Pyrodictium delaneyi: one gene and its partners. The protein of the gene in region 4 binds, or shares a complex with, the protein of the main gene of each other region. Links are inferred from orthologs where the notes say so. Each region holds a gene or a part of one and is shown on either strand. Other genes may lie near its edges. The genes, in order: Pyrde_RS02330, rpl12p, rpl7ae, Pyrde_RS05130 and Pyrde_RS02335.

Evidence for each region.
Region 1: Pyrde_RS05130 (region 4) and Pyrde_RS02330 share a complex: the UniProt entries of both Methanocaldococcus jannaschii proteins name them as parts of the 50S ribosomal subunit. The link is inferred for Pyrodictium delaneyi from one-to-one orthologs.
Region 2: Pyrde_RS05130 (region 4) and rpl12p share a complex: the UniProt entries of both Methanocaldococcus jannaschii proteins name them as parts of the 50S ribosomal subunit. The link is inferred for Pyrodictium delaneyi from one-to-one orthologs.
Region 3: Pyrde_RS05130 (region 4) and rpl7ae share a complex: the UniProt entries of both Methanocaldococcus jannaschii proteins name them as parts of the 50S ribosomal subunit. The link is inferred for Pyrodictium delaneyi from one-to-one orthologs.
Region 5: Pyrde_RS05130 (region 4) and Pyrde_RS02335 share a complex: the UniProt entries of both Methanocaldococcus jannaschii proteins name them as parts of the 50S ribosomal subunit. The link is inferred for Pyrodictium delaneyi from one-to-one orthologs.

Annotation. Positions count from the first base shown.
Region 1 is NZ_CP013011.1:460,033-465,798, reverse strand. What follows is about bases 1-2,830. They hold Pyrde_RS02330 (50S ribosomal protein L10), read left to right. Parts: upstream 1-814; coding sequence 815-1,846; downstream 1,847-2,830. Other genes in these bases: alaS (alanine--tRNA ligase), read left to right, coding at 2,087-2,830; Pyrde_RS02335 (50S ribosomal protein L1), read left to right, coding at 84-737; Pyrde_RS02340 (50S ribosomal protein L11), read left to right, coding at 1-43. In the rest of the region: more of alaS, read left to right, coding at 2,831-4,840; Pyrde_RS10360 (DUF434 domain-containing protein), read left to right, coding at 4,837-5,577; Pyrde_RS02315 (lipoate protein ligase C-terminal domain-containing protein), read right to left, coding at 5,709-5,766. UniProt on the Methanocaldococcus jannaschii protein: Forms part of the ribosomal stalk, playing a central role in the interaction of the ribosome with GTP-bound translation factors.
Region 2 is NZ_CP013011.1:138,359-144,035, reverse strand. What follows is about bases 242-2,982. They hold rpl12p (50S ribosomal protein P1), read left to right. Parts: upstream 242-1,319; coding sequence 1,320-1,646; downstream 1,647-2,982. Other genes in these bases: Pyrde_RS00820 (RuvB-like helicase), read right to left, coding at 2,837-2,982; Pyrde_RS00825 (hypothetical protein), read right to left, coding at 1,680-2,477; Pyrde_RS00835 (isoaspartyl peptidase/L-asparaginase), read left to right, coding at 285-1,250; Pyrde_RS00840 (flavodoxin family protein), read left to right, coding at 242-297. Outside these bases: more of Pyrde_RS00840, read left to right, coding at 1-241; more of Pyrde_RS00820, read right to left, coding at 2,983-4,189; Pyrde_RS00815 (DEAD/DEAH box helicase), read right to left, coding at 4,365-5,677. UniProt on the Methanocaldococcus jannaschii protein: Forms part of the ribosomal stalk, playing a central role in the interaction of the ribosome with GTP-bound translation factors.
Region 3 is NZ_CP013011.1:1,998,526-2,004,212, reverse strand. The notes cover bases 1-2,751. They hold rpl7ae (50S ribosomal protein L7Ae), read left to right. Parts: upstream 1-1,061; coding sequence 1,062-1,442; downstream 1,443-2,751. Other genes in these bases: Pyrde_RS10170 (50S ribosomal protein L24e), read left to right, coding at 2,620-2,751; Pyrde_RS10175 (30S ribosomal protein S28e), read left to right, coding at 2,368-2,613; Pyrde_RS10180 (hypothetical protein), read right to left, coding at 1,537-2,280; Pyrde_RS10190 (glutamate--tRNA ligase), read left to right, coding at 1-956. Outside these bases: more of Pyrde_RS10170, read left to right, coding at 2,752-2,805; Pyrde_RS10165 (DMT family transporter), read right to left, coding at 2,940-3,821; Pyrde_RS10160 (NAD(P)-dependent oxidoreductase), read right to left, coding at 3,827-4,723; Pyrde_RS10155 (SagB/ThcOx family dehydrogenase), read right to left, coding at 4,765-5,586. UniProt on the Methanocaldococcus jannaschii protein: Multifunctional RNA-binding protein that recognizes the K-turn motif in ribosomal RNA, the RNA component of RNase P, box H/ACA, box C/D and box C'/D' sRNAs.
Region 4 is NZ_CP013011.1:1,000,118-1,006,031, forward strand. The notes cover bases 1,986-4,963. They hold Pyrde_RS05130 (50S ribosomal protein L6), read right to left. Parts: upstream 3,766-4,963; coding sequence 3,205-3,765; downstream 1,986-3,204. Other genes in these bases: Pyrde_RS05115 (50S ribosomal protein L18), read right to left, coding at 1,986-2,006; Pyrde_RS05120 (50S ribosomal protein L19e), read right to left, coding at 2,277-2,741; Pyrde_RS05125 (50S ribosomal protein L32e), read right to left, coding at 2,816-3,205; Pyrde_RS05135 (30S ribosomal protein S8), read right to left, coding at 3,905-4,306; Pyrde_RS05140 (30S ribosomal protein S14), read right to left, coding at 4,331-4,495. Also shown: Pyrde_RS05100 (uL15m family ribosomal protein), read right to left, coding at 1-14; Pyrde_RS05105 (50S ribosomal protein L30), read right to left, coding at 61-603; Pyrde_RS05110 (30S ribosomal protein S5), read right to left, coding at 721-1,371; more of Pyrde_RS05115, read right to left, coding at 1,371-1,985; more of Pyrde_RS05145, read right to left, coding at 4,964-5,137; Pyrde_RS05150 (30S ribosomal protein S4e), read right to left, coding at 5,134-5,904. UniProt on the Methanocaldococcus jannaschii protein: This protein binds to the 23S rRNA, and is important in its secondary structure. It is located near the subunit interface in the base of the L7/L12 stalk, and near the tRNA binding site of the peptidyltransferase center.
Region 5 is NZ_CP013011.1:463,889-469,759, forward strand. The notes cover bases 1-2,935. They hold Pyrde_RS02335 (50S ribosomal protein L1), read right to left. Parts: upstream 1,828-2,935; coding sequence 1,174-1,827; downstream 1-1,173. Other genes in these bases: Pyrde_RS02330 (50S ribosomal protein L10), read right to left, coding at 65-1,096; Pyrde_RS02340 (50S ribosomal protein L11), read right to left, coding at 1,868-2,377; Pyrde_RS02345 (transcription elongation factor Spt5), read right to left, coding at 2,380-2,874; Pyrde_RS02350 (protein translocase SEC61 complex subunit gamma), read right to left, coding at 2,890-2,935. Also shown: more of Pyrde_RS02350, read right to left, coding at 2,936-3,090; signal recognition particle-docking protein FtsY, read right to left, coding at 3,158-4,099; pfdA (prefoldin subunit alpha), read right to left, coding at 4,268-4,714; rpl18a (50S ribosomal protein L18Ae), read right to left, coding at 4,711-4,974; Pyrde_RS02370 (translation initiation factor IF-6), read right to left, coding at 5,003-5,680; Pyrde_RS02375 (50S ribosomal protein L31e), read right to left, coding at 5,864-5,871. UniProt on the Methanocaldococcus jannaschii protein: Probably involved in E site tRNA release. Binds directly to 23S rRNA. Protein L1 is also a translational repressor protein, it controls the translation of its operon by binding to its mRNA.

The DNA of each region.
Region 1 (5,766 bases), 540 kb from region 4 along the record:
CGCTGTCCTCTCAAAGTATGAGGAGGAGTGGGAGAAGGCTTAGACCCCTCCCCTGCTAAGCCGGGCTGCCTGGGGTGGCGAGAGTGTCGTTTATACCCCGTGATGCGGTAGAGAAGGCAGTTAGAGAAGCTATAGAGGCGAGTCCGCGGCGTAACTTTAAGCAGTCAGTGGATCTTATAGTCGTAATGCGTGATGTTGACCTCAAGAGTCCACAAGGACGCATAAGGGAGGTAGTCTTCCTGCCATATCCGCCAAATAAGAAAGTGAACATATGTGTGGCAGCTGATGGCGATATGGCGGTGAAGGCTCGCGAAGTTGCCGAAAGAGTTCTAACGAAGGAAGAGCTACAAGGGCTTGTGGGCAACCGTAAGGCTGCCAAGAAGATAGCTGAGTTCTGCGACTGGGTGCTCGTTCGTACAGACCTAATGCCCCTAGTTGGTAGGACCTTGGCTCCGGCTCTGGGTCCGCGTGGCAAGATACCCATACCTGTGCCACCTAATGCTAACATAGTAGACTTCGTTAAGAGGTACCGTGCAGCGGTAATGCTGAGGATGAAGGACCAGCCGCAGGTGATGTGCCGCGTCGGAACAGAGGATATGAAGGTTGAGGAGATAGTAGAAAACATATACAAGGTGCTTAATACGCTAGAGGGTAAGCTGCCGAACGCTAGGAACAACATAGCGAGAGTCATAGTCAAGACTACTATGGGTCCACCTGTCGAGGTCATGCTGCGCTAAATGCTTGCCTAGATGCTAGTCATTGTCTTTCCCATACCGTACTGTAGATGTCTCCCAATCAGGAGGTGTATCATAGGATGAGTGTTGTCCAGGCTCATATGCGGCGTATACCAGAGTGGAAGATAAAGGAGGTAGAGGAGCTAACCGAGCTGATCAAGAACCACAAGGTCGTAGCTATTGTCGACCTATCTAAGACGCCGACAGCTCAGCTGCAGCGTATACGCCGGAAGATAGAGCGTAAGTTCGGCGACAAGGTAGTACTTAGGGTAGCCAAGAATACACTCTTCAGGCTAGCCCTTAAGAGAGCTGGTATAGACCCTTCCCCGCTCGAGCCTTACCTGACTGGGACTAACATGTTCATATTCACTAACCTTAACCCGTTCGAACTCGCACTAGCCCTTGACAAGATATATGCGACCAAGCCTGCCAAGCCCGGCGACATAGCACCTACAGAGATAGTGCTTCCTGCGGGTGATACTGGCTTCAAGCCTGGCCCGATAATGAGCGTCTTCGGTAAGCTACGTGTACCGATACGTGTCCAGGGAGGCAGCATCTGGATAGCTAAGGATACTAAGGTTGCCAAGCCAGGCGATGAAATATCGCCAGAGCTAGCGTCCATACTTCAGAAGCTAGGTATTGAGCCAATAATAGTGAAACTCAAGATAAAGGCGGCCTATGAGGATGGTGTTGTAATTCCGGCTGACAAACTGATACTGGACCTAGAAGCATACCGCCGTGACGTGGCTCAAGCGCATCTAGCAGCGCTCATGGTGGGTGTTGAGATAGCGTACCCAGAGCCACAGGTGCTAGAGCTAGCTATACCTCTAGCAGTGAGGCGTGCGCTAGCAGTAGCTGCTGAAGCGGGCTACGTGACGCCAGACAACGCCGAGTATGTGATAGGCCTGGCTGTGGCTAAGGCTCTAGCAGTAGTAGCAGCACTCGGAGATACAGCCAAGGAGCTAGGAATAGATATCCAGGTGGCGGCACCAGCTGCTGCGCCTGCTGCCGAGGAGAAGAAGGAGGAAGAAGAGAAGGAAGAGGAGGAGAAGAAGGAGGAGGTAGGCGAAGAGCAGCTAGCAGCAGGCCTCGAGAGCCTCTTCGGCTTCTAGAGACCCCTATACCAATCAAGCATCTGGGAACTCTTTTCAATCCATACCCTATATTGCTTAGCAATCTCTTAGCCATCCATTATCCTGTTTCTTTATGTTGGATATCGCTTGGCTAAGCATGTGGCGCGCTTGTCTTGTGCTAGTTCTGGTGCTTACCCTCTACAGGCTAGAGTCTAGTCTTGCTTGAAGTCTAAATAGTAGCTATTCATGCCCGCTCTATCCCCTGGGGGTTTGGCGGTATTGCAGGCTGACCCGAAGGAATACCAGCTGGAGTTCTTCCGGGAAAAGGGCTTCACTAGGCGCCGGTGCCATGTAGGCGGCGAGTACTTCTGGACTCTTAATCCAGAGCAAGAACACTGCAATGATGCGCCATGTGTTGAGTACTATTTCTGGAACCTTCCGAAGAAGGTTAACGATCTCAGCGTAGCTGAGGCTAGGAGGAAGTTCATCCGGTTCTTTGAGAGAAACGGCCACGAGTTCATAGAGCCTAGGCCCGTAGTAGCTCGGTGGAGAGAAGATCTCTATCTAACTATTGCAAGTATTGTCGTCTTTCAGCCTCACGTGACCAGCGGTGTTGTACCGCCGCCTGCCAACCCTCTCGTGATAGTTCAGCCGAGTATAAGATTAGAAGACATAGACAATGTAGGACTCACTCTAGGTAGGCATCTCACCAGCTTCGAGATGGGCGGGCATCACGCCTTCAACTATCCAGACAAACATGTATATTGGAAGGAGGAGACAGTACGCCTGGCCTTCGAATTCTTCACAGAAGAGCTCGGCATACCGCCGGAGCACATAACGTTCAAGGAATCTTGGTGGGAAGGCGGTGGTAATGCCGGGCCAAGCTTCGAAGTAACAGTTGGCGGTCTCGAGCTAGCAACACTAGTATTTATGCAATACCGCGTAACCGATGGAGGATATGAGCCGATACCCCTTAGAGTAGTAGATACAGGGTATGGTATCGAGCGTTTAGCGTGGTTCACGCAGAAAGTACCTACAGCATTCCACGCTATATACGGCAGTTTACTAGACGAATTCTACAAGCTTCTCGGCATAGAGCCTGCTCCACGTAATCTGCTCTGGGCAGCTGCACGTGATGCTGGCAGACTAGATCCTGAGAACCCAGAGAGCATAAAGAGATTTTATGAGAGAGCTGCACGTGATGTAGGTCTCGAGCCTAGCGAGGCCGAGAAGCTGCTACGCCGTGAGGCAGCGGTATACGCGTTACTGGACCATAGTAAGACCATAGCATTAATGCTAGCCGATGGCATCGTGCCGAGTAATACTGGCGAGGGCTACTTAGCTCGGCTAGTGATTCGGCGAGCTATCCGGCTGATAAAGAAGCTCGGCAGTGATGTTAGCCTCGTAGAGCTTGTCGAGAGACAAGCCCGATTCTGGGGCAATGACTACTACCCACAAATGTTGCGTAACATAGACTACATACTGAAGGTCACTAGGATAGAGGAGGAACGGTATAGAAGAAGCCTAGAGAGGGGTCTACGCGAGGTCACAAGGCTTCTCCGACGTAAACGCAGCCTAAGCCTTGACGACCTCATAGTGCTCTATGACTCTCATGGTTTGCCACCCGACATGGTTGCCGAAGCAGCTGCAAAGCTCGGTGTAAAAGTGGATGTTCCGCATAACTTTTACGCAATAGTTGCCGAGCGTCATGGTGCTAGCGGTGGTATAGCTAGACGGGCTGAGCATCCCAGCCTCCCACAAGACGTAGTTGGGTGGCTCAAGGGATTCCCGGCGACGGAAAGACTGTTCCATCAGAATCCCTATCTGCGTGAATTCAACGCCAAAGTTCTTGGTGTAAAAGGTGTCTATCTGGTCTTAGACCGTACAGCATTCTATCCTACAGGCGGCGGACAACTGCATGACACTGGCGTTATACGTCTATGTGGCGAGGAATACCAGGTAAAACGTGTAGAGAAGGTTGGAGATGTTATAGTGCATGTGCTTGACCGTGAGCCCAGAAGTAACTGCTCCGAGGCTTGGGGCCGGATAGACTGGGAGCGCCGCTACCGGCTAATGAGACACCATACCGGTGTACATGTGATACTGGGTGCCGCTAGGCGTGTTCTAGGAGAACATGTATGGCAGGCAGGCGCCGAGAAGACACCAGAGAAAGCACGCCTTGATATAACTCACTATGAGACTCCTAGTCCCGAGGAAATACGAAGGATAGAAGAGCTAGCCAATAGAGCTATACTAGAACGCATTGACGTAGAGACAAAAATAATGGATAGAAATGAGGCCGAGAAACTCTACGGATTTAGGCTATATCAAGGTGGCGTTCCAATGACTCCTAAACTGCGTGTAGTAAAGATAGGCGATTGGGATGTAGAGGCGTGCTTTGGCACACACGTGGCCAATACTGCCGAGATAGGTGCAGTGAAGATAACACGCGTCGAAAAGCTACAGGATGGGGTCATACGTCTAGAACTTGTAGCTGGGAGCGAGGTTGCTCGTTATGCCTCAGAGCTTGAGGAGCGTGTAAACCGCGTAGCTAATATAGTGAGTGGAAGTGTCACGGAGCTCGAGAAGCGTGTAGAGAAGCTAATACGTGACTACAACAATACTCGGCAGAATCTCAACAAGCTTCGGAGATATATAGTCGAACAATTAGCCGAGAGGATCAAAAAGGAACCATTGACCATAGACGGTATTAGGATATATGTTGTTAAAGATAAACTGCCGCTCCATGATCTATACCAGGAGCTAACCAAATTACTAAGCCAAGAAGATCCTGATGGCATTACAATTGCGCTAATACCCGTGGAACAAGGATTAATGGTAGAGATTGGTGCAGGCTCCTCTGCATCAAGACGAGTTAATCTGCGTGAACTAGCCAGACTATTAAGCAACAAAGGCTTCCGGGGTGGAGGCAAGCCAACGCACATCAATATGCTAGCTAGGAATGTCGATGAGAATGAAGTACTAGAAGTAATTATATCGGCTCTACGTGAACTAATTAAGGAAAAACCATAGGGGGAGTCCGTATATCCCAGCTAGATATCCCGCTGGATGCATTCTATGATCTTTTCTTTCTACTGACTCGTGGATATCCGCGAGGCGAAGCACTAGAGTTAGTCAAGCGTAAGTATGGCCTCTCTAGGCGAGAGGCCATACTTTTGGCTAGATGTATACATTCCGAGAATGTCTCTAAACTAGTCAAAAATAAACTTGTAATACCCAGAGATCTATTTAATGCTAAACTTGTAGTTGATGGGTTTAATCAGCTAGCCACCATCTATGCAGCCCTTATGGGTGTTCCCGTGTTTGTCTGTAGTGATGGTCTAACACGTGATGCTTTACTTTCGGGACCCCGCCTTGTCATAGAGAATATTAGAACCCTGGCAGGTATTCTTGCGGATGTTTTACGTGCTATAAAACCAGGTAAGGTGGTCATTGTCCTAGATAGCCAGCCTAGTCATAGTGGTGACGCTGCAGCGTTTCTCCGTAGAAGCCTCAATGGTCTTAACGCTCTAGTCGAGGTATCAAGAACAGCAGACAAAAGAGTAATAGAATATGCGTTGGCCGGGTATGTTGCAGCGAGTAGTGATATAGCAATAGTAATGAAGGTTGGTAAGGTATTCGACTTAGCAGGTTTTGCGATCAGAAAGACACTATCACAGAGAGCTAAGGTAAACATTATACCCCAGCTGCTAGAGACTCTACACAGCCGGTGGTGCGTGAAGAGAGGCGGCGGGAAGAAGGGCCCGTAGCCTAGCCAGGATAGGGCGCCGGCCTTCTAAGCCGGTAGTCCGGGGTTCAAATCCCCGCGGGCCCGCCATCACGGGCCCTCAGCTCTCTCGCCCGCCGCCTCCCCATAATTATGTGGCAGCGCCTTGATTTGCTACAGTCTACATAGCTCATGGTATAATTCTATAAGTGAGCTAGTCAATTGTCCCCAT
Region 2 (5,677 bases), 860 kb from region 4 along the record:
CTCTCGTGGATGCTGTTGACTCTCAACATGATGGGATTCCACGTGCCAGCTTGGGGTGCTGCCTACTACCACGGGAGAGGTGACGTACTAGAGAACGAACAGGCCACGCTCGACGCATACAACGTCGGTGTAGCTGTAGTCCGGCTCGTTAAGGCTCTCCGTGGCGAGCATGCTGGCAGCGAGCCCTGGTACCGGCTTGATGTACGGGAGCGCGTGGCAGATCTTGTAGAGGAACTCCGGAAGATTGCGGAGGAGGAGAAGGAGAAGGCGAGGGAGACGAGACCATGGCTTCTATAACTGTTTATGGGCCAGTCCGGCTCGGCGATCCTGCAGTCATTGTGCATGGTGGAGCTGGGGGCTGGCGTGGTATAAGCAGGATTGAGGAAGTTCTCGGTGCTGTTAGAGCCGGAGCTGCTGCAGGTCTTCATCACGCCAGGAAGGGTGTACTTGAGGCGGTTGTCGAAGCTGTCGCTGCATTAGAGGACAGTGGCGTACTTAATGCTGGTATTGGCAGCGTACTCACATATGATGGACGCGTGGAAATGGATGCTGGAGTTATGACTGACGCTACGCAGGCTGGCGGCGTTGCTGTGGTAACGTATCCACGTAATCCGGTGCGTCTAGCCGCGTATGTAGCGAGAGAGCTTCCTCACGTGCTGCTAGCTGGACCCGCTGCGGATGAACTCGCACAGCGGCTTGGGCTGGAGAAGCACCCAGGTCCCAGTCCACGTGCCCTTGAGCGATGGAAGACGCTTAGAGAGAAGCTGCGTAGCGGCGAAGGCCCCAGCTGGGCTCGAGTGATACATGAACTCTATGGCGACACTGTAGGGGCTGTTGTTCTATCTGCCGGAAGGCTTGCCGCATCAGCTAGTACCGGCGGCATAGTTCTGAAGCACGCAGGGCGTATAGGAGACTCGCCAGTACCTGGCGCCGGGTTTTACGTGGAGCGTGGCGTTGGAGGCTGCTCTGCGACGGGAATTGGTGAGACGATTCTCCTAGGACGCCCCTGTGTTTACGCTGTTGAGCTGATCGCGGAAGGTGTACCCGTCGAGGAGGCTGCACGAGCCGCTGTGGCCCGTCATACCCAACTCTTCGGCAGTGATAATTTAGGTATAATAGTTCTCGATGCAAAGGGTTATGCTGCTGCCGCTATGAATACCCAGGGTATGCCCATAGCTGTTGCAGGACAGCTTAAACCTAACGTGGAGCCTCTGATGCTGTGGGGAGGTGGCGGGGGAGCGGAAAGATAAAGAAACCCACCCGGGCCTGGAGGCGGGCTGGGTAAGAAAGCTTAGAGGATGGGCTGGAGGAGTCGCGCAATGGAGTACATCTACGCTAGCCTTGTGCTATATGCAGCTGGTAAGGAGATAAACGAGGAAAACCTCAAGAAGATACTCGAGGCCGCTGGCGTAGAGGTAGACGAGGCCCGCGTGAAGGCTGTAGTAGCTGCCCTCAAGAACATCAACATAGATGAGGTAGTGAAGTCCGCCACAGCTATGCCGGTAGCACCAGCTGCTGCACCAGCAGCGGCACCTGCTGCAGCCGAGGAGAAGAAGGAGGAAGAGGAAGAGAAGGCTGAGGAGAAGAAGGAGGAGGTAAGCGAGGAGCAGCTAGCAGCAGGCCTCGAGAGCCTCTTCGGCTTCTAAAGGGGCCCGCTGACTTACTAGGAGGATTTTAGGCTACGTGTTTTTGTTCAACTGGAATCTTTTCCTCTTCAATTCTTCCATTAATGCTTCTTTCGCCTCTTTCAGAGCTTGGCCTATGTACTCTGCATAATCTATTTTAGGTGGCTGTGTGTCGTCCCGAAGAAGACTCTCTTGGACTTCTATATAGACTCTATTGTGTATCTGTGGTAAACTTGTCGTGGAACCTATACCTTCAGCGAACACTTCAGGAAGCAGAGTACATGGCTTAATTATTTCCCAGTATATATATCCCGCAGTTGCATATGCAAAATCAGAGCCTTTTGAAGAGTAGTAATCAAGCATGGCCTTCTCCATAGCATCGAGTACGTAGAAGGAAGCTACAAAGCCAGGTAACCTTGCTGCTTGCTCCTCTATACTCAGTTCGCGGAGTTTTGACGCTAAAGGTCTCCCGAGGCGTACAGAGTAGGCTAGGACCCAGCCGGGTACAAAAATGCCCGGAGATAGGTCATGGAATAGCTTAACCACTAGAGTCTTTATTTCACCATTAAAGAAGGTTACCACTCCCATGTCGCGGCCTGCATGCTCCACAATTTCCTTTATTTCTGTACAGATGGGCTTACTTACGCTCTCTCTGCAGTAGTCCTCCCATATTAACCATAAGCTAGAGAGCCGAGTAACAGCTGCCGTGTATACTACGGCTAAGTCTAGGACATCCTTTTCCTGTACAGCTTGTATGACTTGTGTAAATTGCTCACTAGGAAGCTTAGCAATATCTTCTAAGAAGTTCTTAATGTATTCTGCATACTTACCATGCATCGAACTTATTACCATAACTGCACCATTCCCTCCCCACTTACGAGTAATACATTACAAGCAACATGCATGTTTTACGACTGAACCATACAATTACGTTACATTACATTTATCAGTAGCTCACTGTGCAAGTATGACTGACTAATAATACAATACTTTTAATGAGGATATTCCGCTAATTTCATACGTCTCTTCATGAGCTAGGTGTCTCGACTTTCTAAACCCCTCTTCAATACCACTCCCTATAAAGAGTGTTCGCTATCGATAGGTAGGATACGATACATCCCCGAACGAGCGTCGGCAAAGTAGTAGAATGAAAAGACAATAATTACTACTGAGTTATGTTAATGGAAGAAGGCTGAGCCATGGAAGTGCTCTTACTTTAGCAGCTTCTCTTCGTACTGCTGTATGTATTGCACGCTTTCCCGGAGGTCGACAAAGTACTTTGCAGCCTTTTTTACATCTTCTACGGTCACCTTGGTCCTGCCCTCGCGTTCTGCAAGTATACGTGCTGGCTCCATGAGCTGTACTGCATAGCGGAGACTACGCTCCACACCCAGTCTGGTTAGTTCTTCGAGAGCATCATCGCTGAGCGGTATCTCTTCCTCGTCAGCACGTATCTTTAGTATCTCACGTATCTCCTCAGCTGTGTAGGGTCTTGTCCTTATTATGAGGAGGCGGTCTAGCAGATCTAGCGGTATTCCATGCGGTGCTTCTATGTCGGTACCCCTTATCTTGGTCATGCCCCGGTTAGTCGCGAGTACTAGTATCGGGGCTAGCTCGCTCTCCATAGCTCTTGTCAGGAAGCTGAACGCCTCTATGTCGAGCATATGAGCATCGTCTATGAAGAGTACGCCGGGCACAAGCTCGGCACGGCCCTCGTTTACTAGCTTCTTTACCTCTTCGTCAACACGCTGGCGCACATCGCTTGGTATCTCTCTTGTTATTGGCATGCCTAGGAAACTTGCTACCGCCGCCCGCTGGGCTGCGTAAGCCACGTCTAGGTCGTGTAGTGTCAACATGTGGACTATCTCCTTGTCCTTCTTTACTGACCCGCTCGGCTTCTCTACGCATCTATATGCCGATATGTCATAGCGACTCTCACTACATAGACGGCCTACCTTGTGAACTTCACCTGTCTCGGCGTCTATCCATATCACGTCACCGCGGCGGACTCGTAGCTGGAGGAGTTGGACCGCTATCTCTTCACCTACGCGCAGCTTCAAGCTATCATCGGTAGTCTCTAGAACTATCTCTGCTTCACGGGGCACCTTCACGTAGGGGTTGAACGGGTGCTTCACGTAGGCTATGCGGAGCTGCTTAACTGCGCCCTCGTATACTGTTCTCCGTTCGCGGAACCTCACGCCTATTGACTTACGCAGAGCCTGCATGAGTACTTCCGTCTTCTTTAGCTCGCTACTGTATATCTCTGAACCACTCATGGCTACGAATGGTGTATCCTCGCCTAACTCCTTGGCTATGCCTACTGCTATGGCTGTCTTCCCGGTTCCGCTTGGACCTACTATCAATACACCACGACCAGCCATTTTGCCTTCACGTATCATTTGGACTACTATGCCTGCTGCTTCGCGTGCCTCTGTCTGGCCAACCATACCGTCAGCTACGAATTTGGCGTGACCGTTCTCGTCGAGGCCTAGCCCCCTGATGTGGCTGTGTGCGCCGACCCTTCTGGTCTCCTTTACTGGTTTTACCTCCTTTATTGCTGCCATACTCTTGGCACCCATTGGAACGCGGCTTCAACCCGCTTCTACAAAAAGCTTTCTCACCCGAGGCTGTGCCCCTAGGCATTGTCCCGTAGGGCTCGGTCAGCGAAGCACAGTCACAGCCCCTCGCCGCCCCTCCGAGGGGCTCAGACACTGGCGGTCTCCTCACAGCCGCAGAGAGTTATCCGCTGAGGTAGTCTAGTATACTCCTCTGCCCTCTCCGTCCATCAGCGCTGAGCTTCTCCTTGGAGACCCTATGCTCTCTACGTGCTGAGCGTTGTGCCTCAGCTAGTGCCTGGCGGGCACGCTCCTCGCCGAGGCCACGGAGGAGCTGAGCAAGCTGCTCGGGATTAAGCCCAGCCAGGTCGCTAGGGCTGCGATATCCTGCCTCGTAGAGGCGGCGTGCACGTACCCTGCCTATTCCTGGGAGCTTTACAAGCTCTACTAGCTCCTCCTGGACGCCATGCTTCACCATTACTGTCAGTTTGTCTAGGTAAGCTGCTGCGGGATGCCCAGTAACCCTAGCCAGCTGCGCCATGGAGTATACCAGCCATGCGGAAGTCTCTACCACACCACGGAGGTCGCCAGGATCTATCCCATACTTCGCTAGGATAACGTCCTCTGGCTTCTCCATCACCCAGTCTAGCAGCATATCAGCAGTATAGAGGGCTTCAGCTGCTACAGCTATATCGGCTTCACCTACTTCCTCGTAAGGGGTGAAGCCCAGGTCCTCTAGCAGCTGCTCGGCCTCCATCTCTAGAGCTAGGTGTAGCCCCCGGGGCGGCCTTATTCGCGTCGCATCGGGGCTCCACAGGGCTAGGAATAGGAGCCTCTCAAGCGGCGGCCGCTCGCTATGAAGCGCCTCTAGCCCACGTAGCATCCTATGCCCGGTAAGCGGGTCTATATAGAGCTCCGCCACCCGCCGCCCTGTCTCAGTTGCTTCCACCACGTCGCCGACACGGTCTATGAAGCCGTACTCGCTCAGAGTCCAGGATATCCTGTCTATCTCTTCGAGAGGTGGGCCTACTTGAACCGTATAGAGCGTCCTCTCGAAGACACGGGCTACCTCAGCTACCGTGGCCACGCCTAGGCTCGAGACTACTGCAAGCACTTGACTTCGCAGAGCTGCCTCAGAGACGAGCTTAGAGACTATGGGCTCAAGCTCGCCCTGCACGTAGCCTATGAGCGCCTCCCAGGCCTGCTCCTGGGTCCTCGCGATTATCACTGCCTCGCCTACCGGGTCAAGGCCCGGCCGGCCAGCACGGCCAGCGAGCTGCTTATACTCAGAGACCTTTATCGGCTCAGATCCCCTGCCCGGCCGGAAGCGGTAGAGGGTATCGACTACAACCCGCCGGGCAGGAAGATTGACCCCTGCCGCGAGCGTAGGCGTTGCTACTAGCACGCGTAGTACACGGGCACGGAATGCCTTCTCTACTACGTCTCTCTGGTAGCTAGCGAGTCCTGCATGGTGGAAGCCTATTCCCAGACTGAGTA
Region 3 (5,687 bases), 1.0 Mb from region 4 along the record:
GCCGCTATCCTCACCCGCTAGTCGGCGATCGCTACATCGTCTGGCCTACCTACAACTTCGCAGCCGGCGTTGATGACTGGCTAATGGGTGTAACACACATACTCCGTGCCAAGGAGCATATGCAGAACACGATCAAGCAGAAGTACGTATACGAGTACATGGGCTGGAAGTATCCACACGTTGTACACTTTGGACGCTTAAAGCTTGAAGGCTTCATAATGAGCAAGTCCGCACTAAAGCAGCTCCTTGACCAAGGCGTCAGCAGTGGAATAGACGATCCACGATTTGCGACTATAGCTGGTCTAAGGAGGCGTGGAATAACAGCTGAGGCTATAAGGAAACTAATACTAGATGTAGGCGTTAAGTACACTGATGCAAGTATAAGCTATACCAACCTAGCTGCCACAAACCGCGTGATAGTAGACCCCACAGCTCGTAGAATAATGGCAGCCATACCGCCGACGCCAATGATTATAGAAAACTTGCCATGGGAGAAACGCGAATTTGAAATACCCTATCATCCGTCGGGCAAACTAGGTTCAAGAAGAATAAGCCTAGAAGGACCAACAGCAACAGTCTATATATCGCAGAGCGATAAGAAGCTACTAAAGAAAGGCAGTATTGTAAGGCTCATGGAGGCTTTCAATGTAGAAATAGTAGACATTGAAGGAGATAAGATAAGAGCTAGATTCCATAGCCTCGGCCTAGAGGATGCGCGTAAGCACCGGGCCCTTATAATACAGTGGATCCCGGGCGACGCATCGCTCCAAATAGAGCTCCTAGTACCTGAAGGTCTAGACCTAATACAGCGACGCGGGATAGTAGAGCAGGCAGCAGCAGAACTAAAGCAAGGAGACATAGTGCAGCTAGTACGCATAGGCTTCGCAAGAGTAGACGCTCTGGAGACGGAAGACGGGTCCGTGAGGAAAGTAGTAATGGTATTTGCGCACGAGTAACCGCCTGAAGACAAGGCCCGCTAGTTTTGTAAACCCTAGCAGTAGTGGCTCCTCTACACGCCCAGATACCTGGGCGACGACCAGGCACCGGGAGGAGGATGAGCCATGAGCAAGCCCTTCTATGTAAGGTTCGAGGTACCCGAGGAGCTAGCTGAGAAGGCATACCAGGCACTCGAGATAGCTAGGAAGACTGGTAAGATAAAGAAGGGCACCAACGAGACAACCAAGTGTGTAGAGCGTGGCCTTGCAAAGCTAGTACTCATAGCTGAGGACGTAGATCCGCCAGAGATAGTGGCGCATCTACCACTACTATGCGAGGAGAAGAAGATACCCTACGTATACGTGCCCAGCAAGAAGAGGCTAGGCGAGGCAGCAGGCATAGAGGTGGCAGCAGCAAGCGCATGCATCATAGACCCCGGCGAGGCCAAGAGCCTAGTCGATGAGATAGTAAAGGCTGTAAATGAGCTAAAGGCTAAGGCTGCCTAACCTTAGATACATCTGCCTATAGAGAACACATCTATGAAATAATTTTTGCTGTCAGAAACACTAGTTCCGTTTTATAGAGACTTGATAGAGAGTTCTACCTTGTCCTAGTGGATTCGGGGATGCATGTAGACACTTCTGCATTGAAATCGCAGCTCCTGCACGTGTAGCGTAAGGTATAGCGCATACACTTCTCCGTAGGCTTCACAGCTATATCCTTGACTACAGTTTCACCGCATGGGCATGAGAGTAGGTCTATATAGGAGACGACGCCACCTACGGTGCTCTCAGTACGCAGCCTAGCCTTTATGCCTAAGTTAGCTAGCTCCTCCACGAGCCAGTTGAAGTAGGCTATAGTATGTGGTTTCATGCGGCTAGCTAGCTTCTTGGCTGATTGAGTGTATATTATGTAATCGGACGCGGCGGCATAGCTTAGTGAGTCGAGTGCAGCCTGAAGCATATCTGTTATGGTTGCATGGTATGCTGTAAACTGGTTAAACAGTGATAGTGCGCCTATACGTGCCAGTACATCGGCGTCAAGTACTATCATCGTGTACTGGGATGAGGGCGAGCGTAGGTGTACATCCTCTGCTTCTTCTAGCACCTTGCGTACATGGTGGGCTATGTGGTGTGGGAGTTTATCAATCATAGTGGTAACGCGAGGATAGCTGTAGGCTAGAGCGGCTACGGCGGCTGTCTCCTCGCTGCAGTTTTCAAGCCCGCATAGCTTTGCTGCATAGAACGCCGTGAGAACAGCATGGTGTGGAACTCCAGAGAGTAGCTCCTCGGGGTTTATGCCGCGTATCCTAGAGAGGGCGTGGACAACAGCTTCGCGTACCATGTAGAACGCCCCCAGAGGCGAGGGTTGTTGGGGGCATTGTGTTTTATAGCCCGCTTTCGCTAGGGGCTCTGCGGGGGCTAGAGAGGCTTGAGCCAGCGCAGGGACAAGGACTTCAACATTATCGAGGAGATAGGCTTCCCCGCCGAGGTCATACAAATAATAGGCCGTACCGGAGTACACGGTGAGGTCATACAAGTGCGCGTGCGTGTGCTTGAGGGCCGTGACAAGGGTCGCGTGCTGACGCGTAACGTCCTCGGCCCTGTAAGGCTAGGCGACATAGTTATACTAAGAGAGACTGAGCGTGAAGCCAGGAGGCTAGGTAGGAGGAGGTAATAGGCCATGCCGGTAGTACACAGTTGTACTTACTGTGGTCGCGAGATAGAGCCTGGTACTGGCCTAATGTACGTGAAAAACGACGGCTCGATACTATGGTTCTGCAGCAGCAAGTGCCTCAAGCTATGGAAGATGGGCCGTGATCCCCGTAAACTAAAGTGGACAAAGCACTACACAAGACTGCGCCACTAACTATTACATTGCCGGCCCTGGCCAGCGACACTGTGTTATAGGCATGTTTTTGTCCTCCCTGGTAGTCGTACGGTCAGTCGGCCTTGCATCTTCCCTAATACGCTATTACACAGAGTTATGATTGTGGTTTCATGCTAAATGCTTGCAAGTATAAGTGCTATTGTTATCAATGCGCCGCCTAGTAGTAGCCGTGGCTCAATATGCTCCTTTGCCACTGGGGCGACGACGAGCTGCGTCGTTATAGGCGAGAGTGCTAATCCTATGGCTACAATGCTCGCAGGCATGAGTGAAAGAGCCACGAGGAATGCTAGTGCACCTACAACATAACCTAGTAGCGAGCTCGCCACAATCTCTACTGCTATATAGCGAGCGTCTTTCCATAGAAGTATCGGGCGGAGGAGTACGAGGACTGTGAATACTGCTCTAGCACTTGCTACGCTTAGATAACCGGCCCGGTCCAATGCGGCCTGGTACGCATACATGCTAGCCCCCCATATAAGGGAAGTTGCTATGGCAGCAGCTATGGCGGATAATCTATCCCGGTGGGGTAGTGCTAGCCTTCCTCCTCTGCTGGTGGACACAGTCCATATTCCTACTAGTGCAAGTGCTGCGGCGAAGAGGACGCTTACGCCAGCCTCGCCCCGGATATAGTCGTATAGGCTAGTCCATATCACGAATAGATATGAAATAGGCATGGCTATACTTGCACCAATACGGCTAACACTATAGACGAAGAGGCCATCGCCTAGAATGGTGCCAAGAACCCCGCCTAGCCATACACCGAGTTCGAACACAGGGTCGAGCCAGGGTGTAGTTAGCGGAAAGCCCTCGTAGGTGTAGGCAAGCGGTATTGTTGCAAGGGCGGCGACGAGCATCCGCCATCCATTAAAAGCCCAGGGGTCTACGCGCCTCACTTTCAGCGATGCCCTACTAACTATGGCGGGAGCTAAGCTCCATGCTATAACCGCCACTAGTATAGCGACGAGCCCCTTGAATTCCATAAAAGCAGGCACCATGTAGGCTAGTCCCTGCCTTTCCTATTCCTACTCCTAGCAAGCTCTGCGAGGAAACCTGCAAGTGATGGGTAATCTTCCTCGCCTTGCCCCATGAGTGTCATCAAGGCGTAGTGGTTAGCCACAGCGGCAGCTACACCGCCTGGCAGCCCCGCGTCGGTTAGAGCCTCGAACGCGTACCTTGCGTCCTTCCCGGCTAGTCTGGCGACAAAGCTCGCCTTTCCACGAGGCCATAGTCTCTCGCCATACCGCTCTACTATTGTCTTAATCCATGTCCTACCCAGAACCTCTCTTGCAAATAGATCAGCACTAAGTCCGTAGGACTCAACTAGCGCGAATGCTTCTCCGAGCCCAGCTATTATGGAGAGGAATGACAAGTTGAAGGCCAGCTTAGCAGCGGCAGCCCTAGGAGGCTCGCCGAGGTAGACGACGTCGCCTAGGTCGCGTAGATGCTTAGTATTGCACACCCTTTCCCCGGCTCTCGAGCTACATAATATGACTAGGCTGCCCTCGAGCGCATTCCGAGGATTTCCCGCAACAGGAGCCTCTACATAGATGCCGCCAGCACGCGACACTATGCTGTCTGCTACAATGCTGTGCCGGGGTGTAACTGTCGCGTGATTAAATACAATCTTGCCAGTTAGCGGTTTTGTAGCTACACCGTTGCTCCCTGATAAAACCTCGAGCGAGGCCTCGTCATCAGATACAACTATGTGTATGAACTCACATGCATCGGCAGCTTCGCGAGGTGAGGCGACAACTTCGGCCCCAAGCTCTTCTGCGAGAACCTTAGCCCTGGACACTGTGCGGTTCCAAAGAACCAGGCTATAGCCTTTCTCGGCAAGCCTCCTCGCCATAGCTGAGCCCATGCGCCCCAAGCCGAGAACAGCTATACAACCAGACATCCCGGATCTCCTCCCGAGGGCTTGGTTAGAGAGGCACTGCTTCATAACCGCTTCCCGATAGGCATGATAGCTATGGGTATCTCAATGTAGCAGTCTACGCTAAGTAGTCTACATAGTTCCTCGTCGTAGAAGGCACCGACAACAACGGTAGCTAGTTTCAGCGCTTCAGCTACTAGGTACACGTTCTGAACTACTGTCCCAGCGTCGAGGTGGATGTAGCGATAGGAGCGGGCTGCATACTTGCTAGCGGTCCTAGCATAGACAGCTGTAATTAGTAGCGCAGCTGGGGCCTCGACAATGTGCTCTTGGCCAAGTGCTATAGTCGAGAGGATGTCCATGTAACTCCCACTTCTAAGCAGGCAGAGAGAGTGAGTAAGAGGAATGTAATGGTAAAGGCCGGGTTCGAGGCCTTCAACGCGCTCTGCAACTAGATAGGCTTCTACCGGTTGTAGGCCTCCGGCACTAGGGTAGACTCTTAGAGGCCAGTCGCCGTCCCACCCCCGTATACCTACAGCATGGTATAGTATTGTAGAAATTTCTAGAAGGCTTAGTGGCTCGGGACTGTAGCTTCTTCGGCTCCTGCGCAGCCTTATAGCGGAAAGAGTGTCTACACCGCTATGCCTGAGGGGTTCCGGCAACTCTACACGGTTAGAACAGTAGTACTGTTTGAAGAAGCCTGGCCAGCTGACAGTCGGGCTATCCATGTAGGCATCTTTTTCTATCATCGTAGCATAATGGTAGAGAGCGGCTACATCTTCATGCTTCTCCATCTCGGCTACGCCACGTAGGAATAGCCTCCGCGCACCCTCGCCTAGCCGTGCCATAAACGATCTAACAGCTCTACATACATCGTCTACAAACACTAAGGCCACCCCAAGACTCTATCACAGGCCCAGTAAAGACGCTAGACGATACCGTATACCATGTACTAAGAGTGTCCTCTTATAGCCCTCCCAGCAGCCCT
Region 4 (5,914 bases):
CGGCGGACAACCATTGCCCACACCCAGAGCGTTCTCCGCTGGCTCCCGGGCCGGGAGTGGTTAGAGCATTCTCTTTATAAGCTCGTTTATGCCAGCACCTCTGTAGCCCAGCTCGCCGCCAGCACCGTATGGCTTCTTTATGCTGCCCTTGAAGCCTCCACGTGGCGGGTGTAGTCTGAACACAGGCTTTATTATCCATATCTTGTTCTTCTTGTCGTAGAGCTTGTGTAGCATTATCTCGCCTTTTAGCAGCTTGTCCGCGAGTTCCTCGATACCACCCTGTAGACCAAGCTTCTCGCGCACATACTCGTCGGTTAGAGGCTTGTTGCCAGATACGCGGCCGCGGCGACGCAGCAGTTCTATGAGTGTCTCGCGGTCGATCTCGCCCCAGGTTACCCAGTCCTTAACCTTGTGTATCATCCTCTCTATGCCAGGTAGAGTTGACGGGTACAGTACTAGGTGGAATTTACGGTGGAGCCTTAGCAGTGATAGTGTGTATTCTACGTCGGGATGTACATCTACCCTACCGCGGAGCCGGATTATAGCATAGAGCTTTACCTGGCCCGTTGGGGCTGCCTTCTGCTCCGCAGACGCGACTGCCATTTCTTCATCCACCTCTCCGTATACGGACAAGCGTATAGCCAGGGGTTGGACAAGCACCGGTTAATTCATGGGTATTGGAAATAAGGGCTTATAGAGGCTAGAGCGTTAGAGCCTGGTTTAGCTCTGCGAAGCCTGTATCCAGTCGAGCGGAGTTACGAACTTGTAGGTCTGCTTTAGCGCGTTATAGGTAGCCTTTACGAAGTTCAGCGTAGTCCTTGTGTCGCCGCGAGTGAAGCTCCACACATCTTGTATACCAGCCATCCTTAGGACTACCTTGGCTGCGTCGCCTGCTACTAGCCCTGTACCACGGGGCGCTGGCTTGAGGACCACCTCTACGCTACCACTCTTACCGCGTACTGTGAAGGGTACGCTGTGTGGCTGGTCACAGAGACACTCCCAGCTACCGCACCCACGCCGCACGGGTATTATGTTGAGCTTGGCGTTGCGTATAGCCTTCTCTATTGCTGGCCTTAGCTGCCGAGCCTTGCCCTGGCCTACGCCTACAAAGCCGTTCTCATTACCTATGACGACTACTACGCGGAACTTGTTTATGCGGCCAGCGTCAGTCATCTTCTGTACCAGTCTTACGTCAACAGTCTCGCTCTTTAGCTCTGGGCCTATCAAGTAGTCCACTATCTCGGGCTCGAGTATCGGCAGGTTACGCTCAAATATCTCGCTGAGGCTGCGTATACGACCCTCCTTTACCAACCTCCCTACGAATGTACGTGGCTTCCATTCCTGCTCGAGCTCGTAAGGCGAGAGGCTCATCACGCAACAGCCTCCTTAGCAGCCTTTACCTTCTCAACAACATCACGGTAGTCTTCTAGTATTTTACTCTTAACCTCCTCAAAATGCTTAGGCAGATCTTCGGGGCGTAGACCTCTCTTGAGGTATAGGCTGAATCTGCGCTCGTAAAGCTCTGGGTTCTCCTGGGCAAGCATAGCAGCATACTTGGCTATATGTTCGCCTCGTATCCTGTAATCCTCCGGGAATATCTCTTCGCTGTGTGGCACTTCTAGTCCGGCATCGACAGCTCCCTTGAGAGCAGCAAAGACCCTAGCGCCGCGTACTGGCCTGTGTAGCCCTATGTCGAGTACCGCGTAGTCTATACCCGCCTTGAGGGCGCGCAGGGCAGCAAGCATACCGGTGAGGTAGGCTGCCGAGGTGTTCTTCGTTCCGCCTAGCCAACCATAACGCTTCACGAGCTCTCTGCTATGAGCCGCAGCAACTGTTACATCGCCTTGAGGTTTAGCAATGATTACCTGAACCCAGATGTACTTGTTAGTCTTCCTAACGACTAGCCTGGGCTTACCAGAGAGTACCATAATGTAGCGCTTATAGTAGTTGGTCTTACCCTCCCTACGCCGCCTCCTCGGCACCTTGTATCTTGGTCCATGAGCCATGACAGTCCACCGGCCCTAACCGCGTACCCGGTGCGGAGAAGCGCAACCCCACACTCCCTTAATAAATACAAATCGTAGAGAGGGGCACAGTTTCCCTCTGTTACCTTACCACACCCTGAGCCCATTACGTAAACAAGGGGAGCACACAAAGGCTAGCATAAAGAGGTTTAACTAGCCAACCGAGCTTTATAAGCAGACTATACCAGACGGGTAGGAGGATTGTTAGGAGTATGGGAATCAAAGAAGAGTATTGAGTATTATGAGAAAGTTCTATTTGCGGACGCTTGTAGGGTATCCGTGTTCTTCTAGCCATCTCTTGAGCGACGCAAATGTTGGGAACATTCCGCCCTTAGCCCACATGTAGAGCTTTCTGTAGGTCCTCCTGTCTATTACACCATGGTCACGAAGGTAGCGGAGGTATCTTCTCATCTTACGTATCCGGTGCATCCATTCCTCCTTGGGGTCACGCCTCGCCGAGGCTTCGCCCTTCCGTCTACCGTAGCCACGGTGCCTGCCCTTCTTCCTGGCCTCGTGCCTCTCACGCCAGCGACCCCGAGAGGGGCTGTGCTTAGGCTTGACTTTTATCACGCCTTCCTTGATTAGGCGGCGCACCTCTTCCCTAGTGATGGCACTAGCTACATCGTCTATTCTGGAAGGATCTATCCATATCCTCGACTCGCCTACACCCAGTATCTCTGCCGCGAGTCTACGCTGCATGGACAAATCCTGAGCCATTCTTAGGCCACCCCGCAGCCTCTCCCAGCTCCCTGACCTCGGAGAGCAATCACCCCGGTATAAGAAAGAGGTGCTTATGCGTTTGCTACACGGAAGCCCTTAGCACGCGCCTTCTCTAGTATCTGCTGACGTTTCCTCAGCCCGACTCCCGCCGCTATGTATATTATGTGTCTTGACGGGTCCAGCCTGTCTAGCTCTGAGGGACTGCTCACACGTACAGGTTCTAGCCCAGTAGGGTGTAGTCCACGTACTGCTGCTGGTGCTCGGTACCCGACATCCACTACTGGAGGTCTACCCTTCAGCCGTAGCCTCATAGGATTGTCTATACCCTTTGGTTTACGCCACTTCGGGTCATTCTTGAACTTGGGGAATTTCCACCATAGTGTACGTAGGAACTCAGGTTTCTTGGACTTCAGCAAACGCCTTACTCTAAGCAGCCTCTCTATATCTTTGCCACGCTCCATTACTCAGCCACCCCCTTTTCATAGATGTATATACCGTCTACGAAAACACGTCTGTCCTTATCCTTAACCTTTGTAGCGAGTTCTATGTTGGCCGCTGTCTGGCCTACAGCCTCTATATCTATACCCTCAACAATGACATCGTCCTTCTGGACCTTTACCGTAACGCCCGGCATTATCCTAGCAACACGCGGCGCCTTCTCGCCAAGGAAGTTCTCTATGACTACCTTGTCACCCTGCACTTTAACTGTTACAGGGAAGTGTGAGAACACTATCTTTAGCTTATACCTGAAGCCCTTAGTTACACCAGTAATCATGTTTTCTATGTGAGCTGCTATTGTACCCACTAGTGCCTTAAGCCTCCTATTGGCGAAGTATGCCTCAACTACTACCTTCTTACCTTCTTCGTCCTCGTCGACCCTTATTATCACACCGCGTGCATGCGAGAAGTCTCTCGTTAGTTCCCCCTTGGGACCTCGGACAGTAACTTTTAACCCATCTACACTTACCTCTACACCTTCTGGTATAGGCACCTCCTCAGCTATATGTACAAGTTTAGCCATCCTGCCGCACACCCCTTTACTGCATGTAGATGTAGCGATGAGCATGAGGTTGTAACGCCACTACCTCCCGCACAGATGCTTCTACAAACCCCAGGAGGCTGACGACAAGCCTAGACACTGTAAAATTAGGTAATGCCCGCTAGTAGACGTATGCTAACAGTACACCACCTATCTTACGCTCTAGTGCTTCGCGATGCGACATTACTCCCTGGCTTGTCGACAGTATCAGTATACCGATATCCCTGCTTGGTAGATACTTACGAAGCCACTCTGGCATTCTGATTAGGTCGGTGTACTTCACAGAATATCTTGGCTTAATGACGCCGGCCTTATTTATACGGCCTAGTAGTCTTACGCGTATCTTGCCCCAGCGACCATCATCTATATATTCAAACTCACCTATGTAGCCCTCTCGCTGCATGACGCGGAGTACATTAGCTATCAGCTTCGACGCTGGCATTATGACTACTTCCGGCTTGGCCCTCATCTCAGCGTTAACTATAGCAGCCATCGCGTTAGCAAGTGTATCAAGCATAACCATCCTGTATCACCCCGCTATGCCTGATCACATATACTTACGGAAGCCTAGACTAACTGCTAGCTCGCGGAAACACTGGCGACAGAGCATCAATCCATACTTCTTTATTACAGCATCGTGGCTGCCACAACGCTGACACTTGTATGCGCCCTTACCGTACTTTACTACTCTAGGCGGCCTATACTTCCCCATAACCAGGCACCCCCGAGTCTAGACCCGGCATTTCTACCTCGGCTCTATAACTACTCCGAACATCTCGTGTAGAAGCACCATAGACTCTTCCTTTGTTACACGGTGGCGGCGTGGTATCCTGCTGCGTGCACGCCTCCTCCGTGCTACTCTGTAACCTGGCCTCTCGATGGTTAGTACTACGTCCATTCCGAATACGCCTATTTCTGGATCGTAGCGTACACCTGGTATAGTTATGTGCTCCTTTATGCCAAACGCTACGTTGCCGAACTCGTCGAACTGGCTAGCCTTTAGCTTGTTGCCAACAGCCTGGAGCGCCTTGCGTAGGAACTCGATCGCCTTTTCGCGGCGAAGGGTTACAACGGCTGCTATGGGCTCGCCCTTCCTTATGCCGAAGTCGCGTATTGTCTTCTTAGCCTTTCGTACCGATGGCTTTTGACCGGTTAGCATTTCGAGCACGCGTATAGCCTTCTGTAGTCTCTCGCCGGACTCGCCGACGCTAATGTTGACTGTAACCTTGACTAGGCGGGGCTTTACCATAGGGTTCTGTTCCCAGCGCTTCTTGATAGCTTCTATCTCTTCCTGTGACAGTGGAAGCGGGGATGTAGGCTGCTGCACAACCGGCGTATAGCTAAAGTAGCTCATTTCCATGCACCCTCCGGGAGGCTTATCCAGGGCTCTTCCTCGGGCGGTGCAATTACGAAGACGTAATCGAGACTCGTCTGGAGCTTCTCTCCGCGGGCATCCTCAAGCGTGACTATGCTGCCTTTACGTCCAAGGCCGCGCTGTATTGACACTATCCTGCCTACACGGCCAACGTTGCGGCCACCGAATACTATGGCCAGGCTACCTACATCGAGCGGTGCATAACCTAGCAGCTCCTGCTGAGGTATTGATATCTTTACTGTGCCTAGGGTCTTGTATTCCTTAGCTTCTACTGGGTTCGTTGGGTCGGAGACACGTATGAGCACGTTGCGGCCATCGTGTAGATGTAGCTGTATATGTCCACCTTTCACTGTAGACTTGTCTTCCAGCCGTCCTAGCTTGAAACTTGCTTCCTCCTTTGGTATTGGGTGTAGTGTGAAGAAGCGTACAGGGTACGGGAGTACTCTGTAGGCCTCACCGGTATCAACTATCTCAACTACATCCATGAAGCCTACGGGGTACTTGTAGTTCCTTCTAATTCTACCATCTACTTTGAAGTGGCCCTCCGCTATAAGCTTACGAGCCTCACGGCCAGTCTTAGCATAGCCTAGCACATCTCTCACAAGTATCAGTAGCGGTATGGATCTCTCTATGGGATGAGGGCCCGGCGACGGTTTTACTGTGAAGACGCCAGCACGCTGACGTACGGGCCAGAACTTTGGAGCAGCTAATGTTCTCAGGTGCCTACGACCACCCATTCTAGCCATGCCTTGCCAC
Region 5 (5,871 bases), 540 kb from region 4 along the record:
TTGCTAAGCAATATAGGGTATGGATTGAAAAGAGTTCCCAGATGCTTGATTGGTATAGGGGTCTCTAGAAGCCGAAGAGGCTCTCGAGGCCTGCTGCTAGCTGCTCTTCGCCTACCTCCTCCTTCTTCTCCTCCTCTTCCTTCTCTTCTTCCTCCTTCTTCTCCTCGGCAGCAGGCGCAGCAGCTGGTGCCGCCACCTGGATATCTATTCCTAGCTCCTTGGCTGTATCTCCGAGTGCTGCTACTACTGCTAGAGCCTTAGCCACAGCCAGGCCTATCACATACTCGGCGTTGTCTGGCGTCACGTAGCCCGCTTCAGCAGCTACTGCTAGCGCACGCCTCACTGCTAGAGGTATAGCTAGCTCTAGCACCTGTGGCTCTGGGTACGCTATCTCAACACCCACCATGAGCGCTGCTAGATGCGCTTGAGCCACGTCACGGCGGTATGCTTCTAGGTCCAGTATCAGTTTGTCAGCCGGAATTACAACACCATCCTCATAGGCCGCCTTTATCTTGAGTTTCACTATTATTGGCTCAATACCTAGCTTCTGAAGTATGGACGCTAGCTCTGGCGATATTTCATCGCCTGGCTTGGCAACCTTAGTATCCTTAGCTATCCAGATGCTGCCTCCCTGGACACGTATCGGTACACGTAGCTTACCGAAGACGCTCATTATCGGGCCAGGCTTGAAGCCAGTATCACCCGCAGGAAGCACTATCTCTGTAGGTGCTATGTCGCCGGGCTTGGCAGGCTTGGTCGCATATATCTTGTCAAGGGCTAGTGCGAGTTCGAACGGGTTAAGGTTAGTGAATATGAACATGTTAGTCCCAGTCAGGTAAGGCTCGAGCGGGGAAGGGTCTATACCAGCTCTCTTAAGGGCTAGCCTGAAGAGTGTATTCTTGGCTACCCTAAGTACTACCTTGTCGCCGAACTTACGCTCTATCTTCCGGCGTATACGCTGCAGCTGAGCTGTCGGCGTCTTAGATAGGTCGACAATAGCTACGACCTTGTGGTTCTTGATCAGCTCGGTTAGCTCCTCTACCTCCTTTATCTTCCACTCTGGTATACGCCGCATATGAGCCTGGACAACACTCATCCTATGATACACCTCCTGATTGGGAGACATCTACAGTACGGTATGGGAAAGACAATGACTAGCATCTAGGCAAGCATTTAGCGCAGCATGACCTCGACAGGTGGACCCATAGTAGTCTTGACTATGACTCTCGCTATGTTGTTCCTAGCGTTCGGCAGCTTACCCTCTAGCGTATTAAGCACCTTGTATATGTTTTCTACTATCTCCTCAACCTTCATATCCTCTGTTCCGACGCGGCACATCACCTGCGGCTGGTCCTTCATCCTCAGCATTACCGCTGCACGGTACCTCTTAACGAAGTCTACTATGTTAGCATTAGGTGGCACAGGTATGGGTATCTTGCCACGCGGACCCAGAGCCGGAGCCAAGGTCCTACCAACTAGGGGCATTAGGTCTGTACGAACGAGCACCCAGTCGCAGAACTCAGCTATCTTCTTGGCAGCCTTACGGTTGCCCACAAGCCCTTGTAGCTCTTCCTTCGTTAGAACTCTTTCGGCAACTTCGCGAGCCTTCACCGCCATATCGCCATCAGCTGCCACACATATGTTCACTTTCTTATTTGGCGGATATGGCAGGAAGACTACCTCCCTTATGCGTCCTTGTGGACTCTTGAGGTCAACATCACGCATTACGACTATAAGATCCACTGACTGCTTAAAGTTACGCCGCGGACTCGCCTCTATAGCTTCTCTAACTGCCTTCTCTACCGCATCACGGGGTATAAACGACACTCTCGCCACCCCAGGCAGCCCGGCTTAGCAGGGGAGGGGTCTAAGCCTTCTCCCACTCCTCCTCATACTTTGAGAGGACAGCGTCGTAAACGCCCTCCTCGACTTCCCGCGTGACCTGTTTAGGATCCTTGCCGTCGACAGTTATACCTATGCTCCTAGCAGATCCCAATATGGTCTTGACAGCCGCCTTGAGGGTCTTGGCTGTGAGTGCAGGCTTCTTCATTATGGCTATCTCAACTATCTTCTCAAATGGTAAATCACCTATTTTCTGATGCATCGGATCACCGGAAGGCTCCTTAGCACCCACCGCTTTCAGCAGTAGCTCCGTAGTTGTTGGCGGCTTTACCTCAATCTCGTACTCCTTAGTATCCTCGTCAACTATTATCTTCACTTGTACCTCGAATCCCTTATATCTCTCAGTAAGCTTGTTGATTTCCTCTACAACCTTCTCTACATCTAGCCCAACCTTCTTCAAGGAGTCGCTTAGAGGTGGGGCTGGGGAAGCCTCGCCCCCCTTAACCTTGACGTTGATGACCCTAATCATGCCCATTGCTAGCTCCCTCGCTCCCTAGCGGGCCTCACCGAGTCACCTGGTACCGTGATTTGAAGCGGGTACTCAACCTCTAGCACATTTAAAACTACCTCATTTTTACCCGGCAACACTCGAACAACCTGCGCCTTCATGCCGCGGAACGGCCCAGAGATTATCTCCACAACGTCTCCAGGCTTGAGAGTTTCGACTACTGCTTCCGGCTTTAGCAGCCTCTCTACGTCATCATAACGCAATACTCCAGGTACCACACCCTTAGCATACCTTATACCTTGTATAGCGTTAGCAGCGTGGAATGCTGCAGGAGTTTCAACTATGACGTAACCTCGTATCTGCGACGGCACTATGATGGAATATATTGGTATGTTCTCGTCACGGACACGCTGCTCTATAATAAGCGCCACGTCCAATTCTCTACCGGCAACAGTCCTAACGGCGTAAAGACGTGGCTGTACAGACGGCTTACGCTGCACCGCGCTATCTTCTTGCTGCTCCATTTCACTCCCCCACTATTATCCAGTTAGAAGCGATGTAGCTACAAAGTGTATGACATAGGCTACGGAGCCTACGAGAAGTATGGCCAGCCATATTACTTTGGCTGCTTGTATATATTCTATCTTGTCTGGCTTCTCTACACGCTGGAGGATAAGCTTCCACTCGTGCAGAGTAGCCTTCATATAGTCTATAATGCTCTCCTTCTCCTTTACAGCCATAGCGCTGGCCCCACGTAGCAGGGCTATACAGAGCTAGAAATGTAAGCTTTGCCACACCTCGGGGCTATCAGGTCTCTCCCTGCTTTAGCTCTGCTAGTATCTTTTCCGCGTAGCGACGCGGTTCAAAAGGCTCCAAGTCTTCATAGCTCTGTCCCACGCCCATGAAGAGAATGGGTTTACCGGTCACAGCAGCAACACTAAGTGCTGTACCACCCTTAACATCTGCATCAACCTTAGTCATTACTATGAAATCTATGCCCACCGCCTCGTCAAAGAAGCGAGCCTGCTCAACAGCATCGTTACCCGTAAGGGCGTCAACCACTAGAGCACGATAATCTGGTTTAGCCACTCTAGTTATCTTACGCAGCTCCTCCATAAGGTCTCTATCTGTGTGCAAGCGTCCAGCAGTATCTATCAATACAACACGGTAGCCGCGAGCCCGTGCATACTCTATGGCATCATAGACTACTGCTGCAGGATCAGCACCATATCGCCCGCCAATAAACGGTACACCGAGCTTCTCAGCATGTTTACGTAATTGCTCTTGAGCGCCAGCACGAAATGTATCAGCAGCCGCAATTACTGGCGTTACACCCTGGCTACGAAACATATAAGCAAACTTAGCTATGGTAGTAGTCTTGCCTACACCGTTGACGCCGAAGAATACTATTCTCAGCGGGTTTTCAGGTGAACGCCTAGACGCCTCTGCAACAAGATCCAACCGCTTATAACCCCGGCTAAGTACTTCCACAATAGCTTCTTCTAAAGTCTTAACTACGTGGCTACGTAGATCGCTGAATCTCGGCACTTTACTACCTACAAGCTTCTCCCGAAGCTTTGCAGCTATCTCTTCAGCAACCTCAAACGCCACATCACTCTCAGCTAGACTGATTACGAGCTCTTCTAGTATTGGTTCCAATTCCTCCTCTTTTATCTCCTTGGTAGCGACGACCTCGGCGACGTTATCTACAAACTTTTTCAACGCCTTTTTAAGCTTGTTAAATACCATACGGTACAACCTCCGGTTTATCTAACATTGTATATAGCTAAGCGTCTCTATAGCCGGGCCGGCTGAGCGATAAACAAGGGCTGGATACAAGGAAACTTAGTGAGCCCAAGATGTTTAAATTAGTTAATGAATGCAAGCAACCGGTAGAAAGGGAGAGCCCCACTATAGCTACTGTTGCCGTTGGCGTGTCTGCGCCATGCCAGCCTGGAGAGACTGTTCCACAGCAGAGCGGAGAGCAGCATAATACTGGGTAAGCTTTGCAAGTTCCCTTTGGTACGCATCTAACAGCTTTGACGTAGATGCTCTTTCCTCACGTATGAATTTCAATGCCTTCTCGTGAGGAACCTCTACGAACAAGTCTAGACCGACATGTACCAATATCTTTTCAAGAGGCTTTATGGATGCACGTACTAATACTCCGCCCCTAGAGTCCAGCGGTACTAGCGCATCTTCTGCACCATTACGTATATTCATAAGCGCCTCTTCAACCGCTGAGAGCTGGATTAGTCTACTTTCGAGTTCCGCTGTGGCAGTTTGGAGTTGTTTTATCTGGTTTTCGAGAAGAGTCAGCTGCTCAATAGCCTCTTCAAGGGTTATAGTCTGCTGTGTACTCAAGGTTTAATCCACCTAGTGAGGCTGGCTAGGGCTACTAGGCTGCGGTCAGGCACCTCCTCGGCTGGTACTTCAACGACACGCTCTATCTTGATATGATACCTCTTTATTTTATGGTTGCTACCCAGCTCCGACAACACCTTCTCTACAGCGTGCTCTGGCTTTAGCGCTCTTACATATTTCCTAAACTTCCACCACTCCGGCATCTTATGTGGACGTATCAGCATCTTACCCTCAACAAGGTAGAACTTCACGTCGCCCATACCGCAGCCCCCATCTAGACCCTCCGGCTCAGCCCCCGAGTCTTAAGGCTTGCTGAATCCTCATAAGCTCGGGACCAGTAGTTTCATCGCCTACCAGTGCACCTTTATCGTTCGCGACAAGCCCTGCCTTTACAAAGTAAAGGCCAAAGTTTACAGTAGCTGTGGCGAACTCTACACGAAACACGTTGCCCAGGACCTTGATCTCCTCGTCACTTACGCCCGGATGCACAACACCACCACGGTTAGTTACAACAATCATAGAGCCTACTGTGGGAATATCCGCCAAATGACGCTGATATACAGTCTCTACGCCCAGGACTTGTTTAATTTTCTCGATAGCTGACTTATCTATCGTTGGTGATACGAATGCTCCATAATTGTTGGCAGCTATCAAGTTTCCGAGAGCAGTTTGACGTATTTCAAGGATCTCTAGCCGTATCTTATCACCTATATACTCCCGTAGGCTATCATATTCCTCAGGCTTTACTATTCTTGGCAACAACAACCCCTTATCATTACCAGCCACCATTACACCATTGATTATCATATCTGCTATCTTGACGTCTATGACTTCTACATCAAGAATGTCGGCTATCTTCTTTTTATCCTTCTCAGTAATCGTTGGAGGCACCAATGCTATGCTGTTGTTAGCAAATATGTAGACACCTATATTGGGGTTCCCATGGACATTCATGTACTCTATCAATCAGCGTCCCCAGTATATCACCGGCTAGACGTGGAGAGGTAATTAGAACTGTCTACCTTAAAGAGGATCCCGTATGAGGGGCTGAAACTAGAGAACCTTGGGTCCTGGAACCGAGTTCATTACATACGAGTACTTTTCGCCTTGTAAGGGTGTATCGGAAAATAGCAATCTAAATATCAATTTCTAACTCT